DNA from 4 places in the Alteromonas sp. BL110 genome. Region 2 is predicted to be linked to each of the others. Evidence: predicted binding sites of a transcription regulator. Region 2 holds the regulator's gene; each other region holds the start of a gene.
The links. Region 2 encodes FNR, which switches genes on or off when oxygen is low (the NO sensors DNR and NnrR bind a similar motif). Its sites were predicted from a motif close to TTGATCTAGATCAA; they were not measured.
Positions count from the first base shown of each region.

Region 1: D1814_RS08910 (cytochrome ubiquinol oxidase subunit I) is a predicted target of FNR. The motif match lies at 1,827-1,840, and genes of this name have one in related genera.
Region 3: ccoG (cytochrome c oxidase accessory protein CcoG) is a predicted target of FNR. The motif match lies at 1,734-1,747, and genes of this name have one in related genera.
Region 4: clpB (ATP-dependent chaperone ClpB) is a predicted target of FNR. The motif match lies at 1,583-1,596, and genes of this name have one in related genera.

Region 1 covers NZ_CP031967.1:2,026,524-2,029,710, reverse strand. The annotation lists gene cydB (cytochrome d ubiquinol oxidase subunit II) at 1-27, opposite strand, end outside; gene D1814_RS08910 (cytochrome ubiquinol oxidase subunit I) at 24-1,604, opposite strand; gene D1814_RS08905 (Tll0287-like domain-containing protein) at 1,968-2,588, opposite strand; gene D1814_RS08900 (sigma-54 interaction domain-containing protein) at 2,741-3,187, shown strand, end outside.
Region 2 covers NZ_CP031967.1:3,930,795-3,933,981, reverse strand. The annotation lists gene D1814_RS17175 (heavy metal translocating P-type ATPase) at 1-410, shown strand, start outside; gene ccoS (cbb3-type cytochrome oxidase assembly protein CcoS) at 412-642, shown strand; gene D1814_RS17165 (sulfite exporter TauE/SafE family protein) at 629-1,288, shown strand; gene fnr (fumarate/nitrate reduction transcriptional regulator Fnr) at 1,334-2,074, shown strand; gene uspE (universal stress protein UspE) at 2,346-3,187, shown strand, end outside.
Region 3 covers NZ_CP031967.1:1,028,631-1,031,817, reverse strand. The annotation lists gene D1814_RS04450 (serine/threonine protein kinase) at 1-243, opposite strand, end outside; gene ccoG (cytochrome c oxidase accessory protein CcoG) at 240-1,670, opposite strand; gene D1814_RS04440 (hypothetical protein) at 2,149-2,514, shown strand; gene D1814_RS04435 (DUF3016 domain-containing protein) at 2,633-3,178, shown strand.
Region 4 covers NZ_CP031967.1:3,350,021-3,353,207, reverse strand. The annotation lists gene clpB (ATP-dependent chaperone ClpB) at 1-1,389, opposite strand, end outside; gene pgeF (peptidoglycan editing factor PgeF) at 1,639-2,394, opposite strand; gene rluD (23S rRNA pseudouridine(1911/1915/1917) synthase RluD) at 2,411-3,187, opposite strand, start outside.

The DNA.
Region 1 (3,187 bases), 1.9 Mb from region 2:
GATTCTCAATAGTTCATAATCAATCATGCCTTTGCTCCTTGCTCGTCAAGGTCAATAAGATCAAGTTCAGTCTCATGCTGTTTGTCCTCAGGCGGGACTGGACCTTTTTTCGCGAATTTCTTCATCAAGTAGAAAGCGACAATGAACATCACAGTGTAAAAAACGGTATACGCCACAATGGTGGTGACCACATCGCTTATAGCTAGATTAGACACCGAAGTATGCACAGGCAGCACTTCTGCGATAGACCATGGCTGACGACCATACTCTGCTACGAACCACCCTGCTTCACAGGCAACCCAAGGAAGCGGCAAGCCATAAAGTGCGCCTTTTAGCAACCAGCGAGGCTGAGTGATTTTGTGTTTAGTGCTGTAATAAAAAGCACATAAGAAAAGCGCTAGCATAATAAAGCCTGCAGCAACCATGATTCGGAAGCTCCAAAATAGCGGGGCTACCGGAGGAATGCTGTAATCGACGGCTTGCTGAATGGCGATTTCTGACGGGTTTGACACATCGTCTGTGTAGGGCTCAAGCAGCATGGCGTAGCCAAGACTGTCTTTGTTTGCTTCAAAGGCCGCGCGCTGCTCAGCTGTCGCAGTGCCGTTTCTTACATCATCTAGCACTTCGTATGCTTTGATACCGCTTAAGATACGCTCGCGATTTTCTTCTTTTAAATCTTTTATACCTTTTACTTCTTCGGTTAACGAACGGGTAGCAATGATGCCCATTGCCCATGGAACCTGAAGTGCATACTCGGTTTCTTCTTTTTCATCGTTCGGTATGCCGAAAACGGTAAATGGTGCAGGTGCTGGGTGGGTTTCGTACTCAGCCTCGACAGCAGCCAGCTTCACTTTTTGTACGTCACCAAGCTCGTAGCCACTTTCATCACCCAACACAATAACTGATAAGGTCGCCGCTAAACCAAAGCTCGCGGCTATAGCGAATGAACGACGTGCAAAAGCGATGTGTTTATGATTAAGCAGGTAATAGCTTGAAATGGCTAATACGAACATAGCGCCGGTCACGTAACCTGCAGATACCGTGTGAACAAACTTAACCTGTGCAACCGGGTTGAAAACAACTTCAGCGAAGCTGGTCATTTCCATGCGCATAGCTTCAAAGTTAAATTCAGCGCCTACTGGGTACTGCATCCAACCGTTAGCAATTAAGATCCATAATGCTGAGAAATTTGAGCCAATCGCCACCAGCCATGTAGCCATAAGGTGTTTAACCTTAGACATTTTGTCCCAGCCAAAGAAGAACAAACCTACGAAAGTAGATTCTAAGAAGAACGCCATCAATCCTTCAATAGCCAGCGGTGCTCCGAAGATATCGCCCACATAGTGAGAATAATATGACCAGTTCATGCCGAACTGGAACTCCATGGTTAAGCCAGTAGCTACCCCAATGGCAAAGTTAATTCCAAACAGCTTTCCCCAAAACTGGGTCATTTGCTTGTATATCTCCTTACCTGTCATCACGTAAACAGATTCCATAATGGCAAGTAAAAAGCTAAGCCCTAACGTTAAGGGTACAAAAATAAAGTGGAACATTGCAGTTAATGCAAATTGCCACCGCGATAGTTCTATTAACGTATCGCTCATGGGTTATCTCCCTTGTCAAACAGGTGCGCTAAGCACATGAAATAAAAATAGTTTGTATAGTATTCAGTGGGATAATTGCTGAACTTTCAGCTTTAGCAGCATTGTTAGAGCACGGTCTGTGCCACTCGCCAAATTTGTTTCACTTTAAAAGCAAAGCTTGGTCGCAGAACGGCATTTGCGTACGCTGCAGAGGGATTATTCCATGGTGGAAAGTTGAGCACTTTGATCTATCGCAATAATCTAATATGAAAATTGCGTCATTTTTGTCAATGGAGAGACAAAAATGACACTAATGTAAATGGGAGGAAAGTGCTAAGTACCTTGTCAGTGGGACACTGAGGAGCTAAGTTAGAAAAATTACCGCTATTTAGGTCGATATGTAAGCGTAAAAGCACCGCGCAAATCACCAACTTCAAATCCCGTAGCTTGGTCATCAGGGTAATGTTTAGCAATAACATCTTTCACAGCAGGGGCTATATTAGTGCCATGGCACGCCATACAAATTTGACCTTGTTCAATGGCCATCATATAGCGAAATTCACCGCTTTCATCATCATACTGATATGTGTCTAAAGGCCTTTTAAGCGGTTCACTAGTTAGCTTGTTTTTCTCTAAAAGACTAGAAAAATGCGCTAGCTGTTCTCGCTCCCAATCATCGGGCGCATTACCCGGGTTACGTACTTTGAGTGAAGTACGCCCTATCACCCAACCATTCTTGCTTAGGCTCTCAGCAATTGGTCCTGCGGCTAATTGGCACTCTTCTACGCCCGCTGTTAAACCACCAGATTTTATAGCCTGTTGCAGTCGCGTTTTTAATCCAGCGCCAAGCGCTTTTACGTGCTCTTTAGCTTGTTTAATTTTTATTTGAACCTCGCCTTCTTGCGCATCAACATTAGTCATTTGAGGCTTTTCAGCGAGATTACAGCCGCTTACTGTTGCGCTTAATATCGTGCTTAACGCCATTAAAGCCACACATTTATTCATAGAGTAACGCTCCTGATAACTGAGTTTATGGCCACTCGGGCCAAGTCATTTATCTCAAACAGTGAACAAGCTTTGTGCCAGTATGTTAAATTGATGGGATAAAATTAGAATTAACTAATACGCTGACAGTGAACATATCAATTGTACAAGCAATGATAGATGCAATAGACAGACCCGCTATTTTCATCAATCAAAACTATATTATTGAGGCGGTTAACGCGCCTTACAGAGACACGTACCCCGTTAATATTAAGTTAGGCTATAGCACCTGCTATCAGGTATCTCATCGCAACAGCAAACCCTGTGATCAATGCGGCGAGCAGTGTCCCATGCAGCAAAGTAAGACGACTGGACGAGCGGCGAGCGTGGTACATATTCACTCCACCAGCGAAGGTCAAAGTTATTGCGATATTTTGATGCGTCCAATATTCGATGGGAATGGCGATTTATTAGGTTATTTAGAGATTTTAGATAAGCTTGCATTTGCATCTAATCGCCCTGCAGCAGGCAAGATAATTGGCGAGTCAGAAGCATTTAAAACTATGCTTAATAAAATAAATCGCGCCGCAAATTCGGATATAGCGGTATTGCTACATGGA
Region 2 (3,187 bases):
CAATTTCCACTGCGAAAGGTGGACTTACACCAGAGCAAAAATACGAAGCAGTTCAAGCTATGCAGCAATCAGGCTCAAAGGTAATGATGATGGGGGATGGCATCAATGACGCACCTGTTCTAGCCAGTGCTGATGTAGCAATAGCAGTAGGTAATGCCACTGATGTTGCAAAAACTGCCGCTGACGTGATTTTGCTAGGCGACCAATTACTCTCAGTACCTGAACTTATTCGCACATCACATCAAGTGAAGCAAAAAATAAGACAAAATATTGGTTGGTCGGTAGGTTACAACGTTTTGATCTTACCTTTCGCTGTATCAGGCCTACTTTCGCCGTGGATGGCGGTTGTTGGCATGTCATTAAGCAGTATCATAGTAGTGACAAACTCTACGCGACTTTTAGGCAAATAGCATGAGCATTATTTACGTTTTAATACCAATCGCGATCATCATAGTGGCTGTGGCAATCGTGATATTCTTCTGGGCGGTTAAAACCAATCAGTTTGAAGACTTAGACCGTCAGGGCTACAGCATACTATTTGATGATGATCTTCCGCCTGAGGAGAAAAAGCTCGCTGAGCAACGCAAACAACTTCAGGAAACTAAAGCAGAGAAAAACCAAGGGCAGCATGGAGGGGATTAATTACTTCTCGGCCTTTCTTATCGGCTTAGCTGGCGGTGTTCATTGTGTGGGCATGTGCGGTGGTATAGTAGCGGCGCTGAGAATGGTCTCACCAAAAGGTGCATCAGCAGTACCTTACACCCTCGCCTATAACATGGGGCGCATAGCTAGCTACACCATTGCTGGCGCTTTAACCGGGGCACTTGGAAAAATTGCAGCAGACTATATCCCTCTTGCCAACTATGCCCTTTCCCTTCTAAGTGGAATTATGTTGCTTTTACTGGCCTGCTATTTAGGCAAATGGTGGACGGGTCTAACGGTATTGGAAAGCGCAGGAAAAGGTTTATTCTCCAAACTACAGCCGTTATCTAAACGTTTTTTACCGTTCAAAACACCGCTTAGTGCTATACCCTACGGGTTTATCTGGGGGTGGCTGCCGTGTGGATTAGTGTATTCAACACTGACTTGGTCTTTAGCGGCGGGGAATGCGCTACAAGGCGCTGCTATTATGTTTTTCTTCGGTTTAGGCACCCTGCCTACTCTCCTCGCTGCAAGCGCAGGTAGTCATTACATTACCCGTAGTTTTCAGCACAATCGCGTTAGACAAATCATCGCAGTAATGATGGCCATATATGCAGCCTATCTTATTCATGGCGCAATAGTTTAAAAATGGGTGTATCATAATTGCGTAATCTTCAAAAGAGCATGCATTATGAGCAAAGGAAGCCAATTTTCTATTCACTGTCAAAACTGTAGCTTCAGTCACTTATGTTTACCGGTGGCACTGAACAAAACAGAAATTGAGTCTCTTGACGATATAATTGAGCGCAAAAAACCGCTCCATAAAGGCGATACGCTCATTCAAACTGGCGATAAATTTCGTTCACTTTTCGCTGTAAGAACGGGCTCTTTCAAATCATTTGTAACCAACCAAGAGGGTGAAGAGCAAATCACCGGCTTCCACTTCCCGGGTGATATTATTGGGTTCGATGCCTTACGGGAAAATAAACACCAAAGCTACACCTCTGCGCTAGAAACAGCCATGGTATGTGAACTGCCTTACGACACCCTCGATGAAATGTCGGTGCAATTCCCTAAGTTACGCCATCAAATAATGAGCTTTATGAGCGCGGAAATAAAACAAGATCACGACATGATTATGCTTTTAAACAAGCGTACCGCAGAAGAGCGTTTACTTTATTTTATATCGCATCTTTCCCAGCGCTTTGAAGAGCGCGGCTTCTCGCACAGGGAATTTCACCTGACTATGACCCGTAACGAAATCGGCAACTATTTAGGGTTAACGATAGAAACCATTAGTCGTCTATTGAGCCGTTTTCAGAAGGAAAACATTATAAAAGTAGACGGTAAGCTTATTTCTGTTTTGGATTTTGATCGGTTAAATACCAAGCTAGAGGCGTTAAATGGACCTAGCGTGGTCTGTAACGGCTAATTTTTCGTGTGTTACCTTAAGCGCGCGGAACGTGCGCTTTTGCTTAACACTCGTTCATCTCATATCGCTAACTTTTACCTTATATCTCACTGAACGCGCTCAGCTTTCGTTTTAATTCCTGAACTTTTCATTTACGTTTAACACTCTTGATCCAAAACAACTCACGTTTTTCAAAATGTCGTTTATAGTTAATATAAATGGTTTATATAAACTGTTTTGAAACAATTTCGATGTCGACAGCCATACAAAGCTTTGTAGTTGAGGAGACGTTATGATTGAGTGTAAACGAATTCTTGCCGTAGTGGATGCGGAACGCGATAACCAGCCTGCCCTAAGCCGTGCCTATGAACTTGCGTCAAAAACGGGCGCCACGGTTACTGCTATGATGGTGGTATTTGATCTGTCTTACGATATGACAACCATGCTTAGCCCCGACGAACGTGAATCAATGCGCGATGCCGTTACAAAAGAGCACGCCAAATGGCTTTCTGCCCAACTAAAAGAACAAGGCTTTTCAGAGACCGATATTGTAGTTGAGTGGAACAACCGTGCTTATGAGTCGATTATTTATTTCGCCCTTAACAACCAAATCGACTTAGTAGTAAAAGCCACTAAAAAACATGACGACCTTGCCTCGGTGATCTTTACCCCTACGGACTGGCACTTAATGCGCAAGTGTCCGCGCCCCGTTCTACTCGTTAAAGAACATGACTGGCCAGAAGGCGGTGAAATCATTGCTGCAGTGAACGTAGGAAGCGAAGATGATGAACACGCTGTACTAAACGACAAGCTTACATTAATCGCGAATGACTATGCCTCTTTGCTGAAAGGTAACGTTAATTTAGTCAACAGCTACCCTTCAACACCACTCAACATTGCCATCGAAGTGCCGGAGTTTGACCCTGACACGTATCACGATGCGGTAAAAAACCATCATATGAAGGAAATGCGTAGTCACGCACTCAAATACGGTATTCCAGATAATAAATGTGTGGTGAAAGAAGGCTTACCTGAAAAAGTTATCCCACAAGTAGCAAAAACACTCGATGCAGAGTTAGTTGTAATAGGTACCGTGGGACGGGTGGGTATTTCAGCAGCGCTTATTGGCAATAC
Region 3 (3,187 bases), 1.6 Mb from region 2:
CGGGATGTCATTATCCATAAGTTCAGCGGCGAACTCGTGCTCTTCAAGAATTTGCGCGTCTGTCCATCGACCAGGCCGATAAAATTTTACTACGTAGCGCTGCCCGTCTTCAGCCAAAAATTGATAAACGCGGTTTTCATAGCTGTTTAGCGCTAGCAGTCCGCTTTGAAGAAAAATGCCCTGGCTTTCCAGGGCATCTAATATGGTGTCTGGACTAAGCCCAGAAAAAGAAAAATCTGTCATCGATAAAGGAATTTGGTTGGTTCATCAACAGTAACCGTCTCCCCATCAATAGTGGTGGTTACACTGATAAAAATATCGGTAACCGTATCTTCCAGATTATACGCGTCAGTTGCAACAGAAATCGGCGTACTATAAACCGCACCGCCTTTAACTGTCACTTTCTGCTCACCTATGTACTCATAATCAGGAAGACCTTTTACAGCAATAGTGTATGTTTGCTGTTGTTGGGTTTTATTGAGCACCTTGATGGTATATACGTTTTCAATAAGCCCTTCATTGGTCTCGCGGTACAATGAGTTTCTGTCGCGGATGATGTCGACTTCGGTTGGGCTGCGCATCCAAATATTGGCGAACAACAAACCTGTCATAACTAAAAGAACGATAAAGTAACCAATTAGCTTAGGACGAAAAACGTGAGTCTTACCTCCCGCAAGCTCTTCTTCTGAGGTAAAACTTATCAAGCCCTTGGGATAACCCATCTTGTCCATTACGCCATTACAGGCATCAACACAGGCGCCGCAGTTGATGCATTCGTATTGAAGTCCATTGCGAATATCAATACCGGTTGGGCATACTTGAACACACAAATTACAGTCGATGCAGTCACCTAAACCTTTTTCCTGAACCTGTTCATGGCTGAGCTTACGAGGGCGCGGACCGCGTTGTTCGCCACGTTTTGCATTGTACGATACGGTAAAGGTGTCTTTGTCGAACATGGCCGACTGAAAGCGTGCGTATGGACAAATGTGCGTGCACATGATTTCACGCATATAGCCTGCATTACCATAGGTACAGACCGCAAAAAAGATAACAGAGAAACCCGCCCAGAAGCTGGTATTAAATGTCACAAAGTCCACAAACAGGGTATCAATAGGGGTGAAGTAGCCGACAAAGGTTAGTGCAGTTAATAGTGCTACCAGAACCCAAGCAGTATGCTTTGCCGTTTTACGCAAGAATTTGTCGGTATCCATTTTGCGCGCATCAAGAGCTATGCGCTTATTTCGTGGGCCTTCAAACTTCTCTTCAAACCATGTGTATATATATACCCATGTTGTCTGTGGGCACATGAAGCCACACCACACTCTGCCAGCGAAGGTAGTGACAAAAAACAATGCGAAAGCGGAAACAATAAATATATAAGCCAGTAAGGTAAGGTCTTGAGGCCACAAAGTAAGCGAGAAAATAGTAAAACGCTGTTCGCCGATATCAAGCAGTACCGCCTGATGGCCGTTGTACTGAATCCACGGAATGATGGCAAAAAGAGCTAAAAAGAAAAGACCAAAGAAACGTCTAAACGTTTCCAGAGGGCCCTGCACAGCGCGCACATAAATACGGCTGCGTGAGTCATGCCGTTTGCCTTCTGTGGTTCCTTTGGGTTTATGTACTTTTACCGGTGTTACGTTTTTGACCGGTATTTGTTCATTCATAGCTTAACCTTATGTGACGTAACAAACTGCCTGTGCAGTATAACTGCGTTTAACACGTCATATTTAATATAGATCAATAATGCGGCGTATGGTCTACCTTTTTAAACTTTCAGTCAATACTGAAAGTTCAGAAAGTAACATGAGAGGCGGTTATTCTCAGTGACATTAGTTCATTTTGTAAATTTTAAAATACAGTAACATGATTGATGAGCATAAGATTCGTTAACTGCTTAGCCCTACAAAGTGTCGGTTTAAAAAATCTACAAGTTATACCTTGGTATAAACTACTGTATTTACAGCGAGTTAGATATCTCATTACTATGATGCGCAATAATATGGTTAATAAGCGCCCAAATCATGTACAGTGAACCTTGTTGTAATATAAATTAGCAACGCATTTATTAAGCATATTGTTGATAAAAGGCGCACAAAGTGGCGCTACATGTTGTAAACCTCTATCAAAGTTAGCTGAGAAGTCATGTTACGGTTCTTTATTATCGCTGCGGAAATTATTGTTTTGGTAATAGTGCTGCGCTCTTCTTTTGTTCAGTATCTATTTGAAGATATCCAAAATTCTTTTTCTGACTGGCTGGTGACCGTTGCCACGCTTCCGGAGCGAAAAGAATTACGTAGTTTGCAAGATAAAATAAATATCGAATTAAGCCCTTTGAAACCTTACCAGCAAAGTTACGTTAAACAAATTACTGCCGATGCTGCGAGCGTAAAACGCTTTCACCACACCTATTGTGATAACGATGATATAAACCCTAACTTTACGGGAACTAAACGCGCGAAACTGTGCCTAATTGTTAAGCAGTCTCCGGTTATGCAAGTTTCAAAGTGACATTAGCGTTTTACGTAAGAAAAAGTTGAACCTAAAACTTTTCTAATGTTTTTTTGATTAATAACTTTCCCAACGCTTGCTAACTTAAGGTTAAACGACTGAATTTAGGAGCATGAAAGTGAATAAATTACGTACTTTTTCTTGTTTAAGTTGCGCCGCAGCAGTAGGGGCTCTTGTGGTTTTCGCACCAACCCAAGCCGCTGAGGTAGAGATAACATGGGAAGAGCCAGAGTCTTACAGCGACGTCAGGCCAGCCAATGAATCTCGTAAACGCTTTCGTGAGCGAACCTTAAAAGACCTGGAAGAGCATATTACAGAATTGGCCAGCGAATTACCCGAATCACAAGTTCTGTCGATGACAGTAACAAACGTTGATTTAGCGGGGCAGGTTTGGCCGAGTCAGTTTGTAGGTTTTGGCAGCGGGGCTGGCAGCGATGTGCGAATAATTAAACGCATCGATATTCCAAGAATGACGTTTAGTTACTCGCTATCTAATTCTGATGGTCAGGTCATTTTGAGTGGTGAAGATGTGAAGCTTAAAGACATGGACTTTATGGAATCGAATATTCGTCATAATCGCACCGAGTCGTTGTCGTACGAGAAAGCCATGCTTAACGACTGGTTTGCTGATACGTTCTCCACGCAAGTCGCGGCAAACGATTAAAACATTCCC
Region 4 (3,187 bases), 580 kb from region 2:
CAGCCATACTTTCTCAAGCTCGGCGTACTTGGTTTCGGCTTGCTCACGTTCTAGTTCAATCATTTCAAGGCGCTTATGACTTGCATCATCCGTTTCTTTAGCAAGCGCTTGCTCTTCCAACTTAAGCTGGATGATACGCCGCTCTAATCGGTCCATATCTTCTGGCTTTGAGTCTATTTGCAAACGAATGCTAGAGGCCGCTTCATCAATAAGGTCGATGGCTTTATCGGGCAATTGACGGTCACTAATATAACGATGCGACAAACTTGCCGCTGCGACAATGGCAGGGTCAGTAATATCTACGGAGTGATGGAGTTCATAGCGCTCTTTTAAGCCTCGAAGAATAGCAATAGTGTCTTCTACGCTTGGCTCTTCAACTAGTACCTTTTGGAAACGGCGCTCAAGTGCTGCGTCTTTTTCAATGTACTGACGATATTCGTCTAATGTGGTTGCTCCCACGCAGTGCAGTTCACCGCGTGCCAAAGCTGGTTTCAGCATATTCCCAGCATCCATGGCACCATCGCCCTTCCCTGCGCCTACCATGGTATGCAGCTCATCTACGAATAAGATGACGCGACCTTCTTCTTTAGCGAGTTCGTTGAGCACGGCCTTCAAACGTTCTTCGAACTCTCCGCGATATTTTGCACCGGCTACTAATGCGCCCATATCTAGGGCAAGGACACGCTTATTCTTCAAGCCTTCAGGTACTTCGCCGTTAATGATGCGCTGCGCTAACCCCTCAACAATGGCAGTTTTACCTACACCTGGCTCACCAATAAGCACGGGGTTATTTTTGGTTCTGCGCTGTAGCACTTGAACCGTTCGACGAATCTCTTCATCACGTCCAATTACCGGGTCAAGCTTGCCTTGTTCGGCTCGTTCGGTTAAATCTGTAGTGTATTTTTCGAGTGCTTGTCGAACATCTTCTGCGTTAGGGTCTGTCACTTTTTGCCCCCCACGCATGTCATCAATAGCAGCTTCAATAGCGTCTTTGGTGATATTCAGACTTTTGAAGATTTCACCCAACCGCCCTTTATCTTCAAGGGCTGCCAACACGAAGATTTCCGACGTTATATACTCGTCTTTTCGCTGCTGGGCTATTTTGTCGCAAAGATTCAGCAAAATACCACTGTCTTTGCTTAATTGAACATCGCCACCAATGCCTTCAATTCTAGGAAGGCGTTCAATAGCCTGACTTAATGCAGAGCGTAGCGCATTAACATTGATGTTTGTTTGGTCAAGTAAAGGGCGTACTGAACCACCTTGCTGGTTGAGCATGGCAGTCATTAAATGGACAGGTTCAATATATTGATGGTCTCGCCCCAATGCGAGTGATTGAGCATCGGATATCGCGAGCTGAAATTTACTGGTAAATCTATCTAATCTCATAATCTCAACCTAATAAGTGAACAACTATACCTGCGGTAACACCCCGCGATTACGAACATTTTAACTCTCGCTGAGTGGGTAATGCTCTATGCGCAGTGGTATTCTTTATGTTCTAGTTATGTAGGCTGCTCAATTGCGATTCAAGTATGAGATTAAAAAGTTAGCCAAAAAGATAACAAATAATGTATGAAGTTTGATCTAGCGCAACTGTTTGATCAGACTAAAACTGCCGCCTTTTTTCGAAACAATTTAAAGCAGGCCTATTACGCTAACTATACGCCCAGTCGTGCGCTTGTTTTGATGCGTAGCTCTTCGATGGGAGTAAAAACGCTGTTCGTCAGTGTAAGTGCACAAGTTACTTTGTGTAATATTCTCAACGCCAGCTTGCTGCAATTGCACCTGTGCCACTAGAGGTAAATCTAATAAGTACTTCGCTCTATTAGTACTATTGGCAATAGCGCCATCTATGTAGCTAAATTTACTTGCCAACTGCGCATCTACTTCATAGCAAGCGCCGCTAATTGCAGGTCCTATCCAAGCTATCAGCTTATTAGCACCACAGCTAAAGTGCCCAACGGCATTGGCGATAATGTTTGTCTCAAGGCCTTTCCAGCCGGCATGCACAGCAGCTACTTGTTCACCGCTTTCATCACACAATAAAATGGGTACGCAGTCTGCGGTCATTACGGCACAAAAGTGTGACTTAGAAGAAGAGTACGCTGCGTCGGCAGTGATATCCGCGCTTGGCAGTGCTACCACGCGATTGCTATGTACCTGGTCTAGCCAGGTGATTTTTTCGCTGTGTGGGATCAGGCTTCTATTGGCTTTAACTAATAAAAGATCATCACCCACGTGCACGCCAACATTCAAGCCTACGAAATCCCCCGTACTACTGCCCCCTAACCTAGTTGTTGTGTATGCAACAATATTAGAAGGGCACGACCATTTCGGCATAATTAAATCCAATGATGGCGAAATAGACGAACTTTCAGCAGTATATGTCATAGGGTTAAAACTCTGCTTAAAGCATGTCTTGCGGATTGTCTGTAGAGTCTTGCTTCACCGCCTTAAGCAAGTCTTGCATATCTTGAGGCAGCGGCGCCTTCCAGGTCATCCACTCTTCAGTTTCAGGGTGAAACAGCGAGAGCTGTGCGGCGTGTAGTGCCTGGCGCTGGAACCCGCGAAGCGCAGCAATAAACTCCTCAGACGCACCTTTGGGCAAACGCGGACGCCCGCCGTAAACCTGGTCGCCCAATAACGGATGCTTGATATGCGCCATGTGCACACGGATTTGGTGCGTACGACCGGTTTCAAGCTTCAAGCGTAGGTGAGTATACGCACGGAACTTTTCGATAACGCGATAATGGGTTACTGCAGGTTTCCCCATTTCGCGAACTGCCATGTGCGTGCGCTTTGTGGCATGTCTGCCAATAGGTTCATCTACAATACCACCCGCAACCATAGTACCTAGCGCGATGGCTTCATATTCTCGACTCATTTCGCGGCGCTGCAGTTGATCAACAAGGTGCGTTTGCGCAGGAATCGTTTTTGCTACTACCATCAAACCTGTAGTGTCTTTATCGAGACGATGAACTATGCCTGCACGGGGAACTTTGTCAATTTCGGGATAGTGATTTAGTAATGCATTTAGCACCGTACCACTTGGATTTCCCGCACCAGGATGCACAACCAAGTCAGCAGGTTTATTTATAACTAAGATGTGCTCATCTTCGTAAACAATATCAAGCGCAATGTCTTGCGCAACGCTTGTTACCTGTACATCCATTTCGGCTTGTAC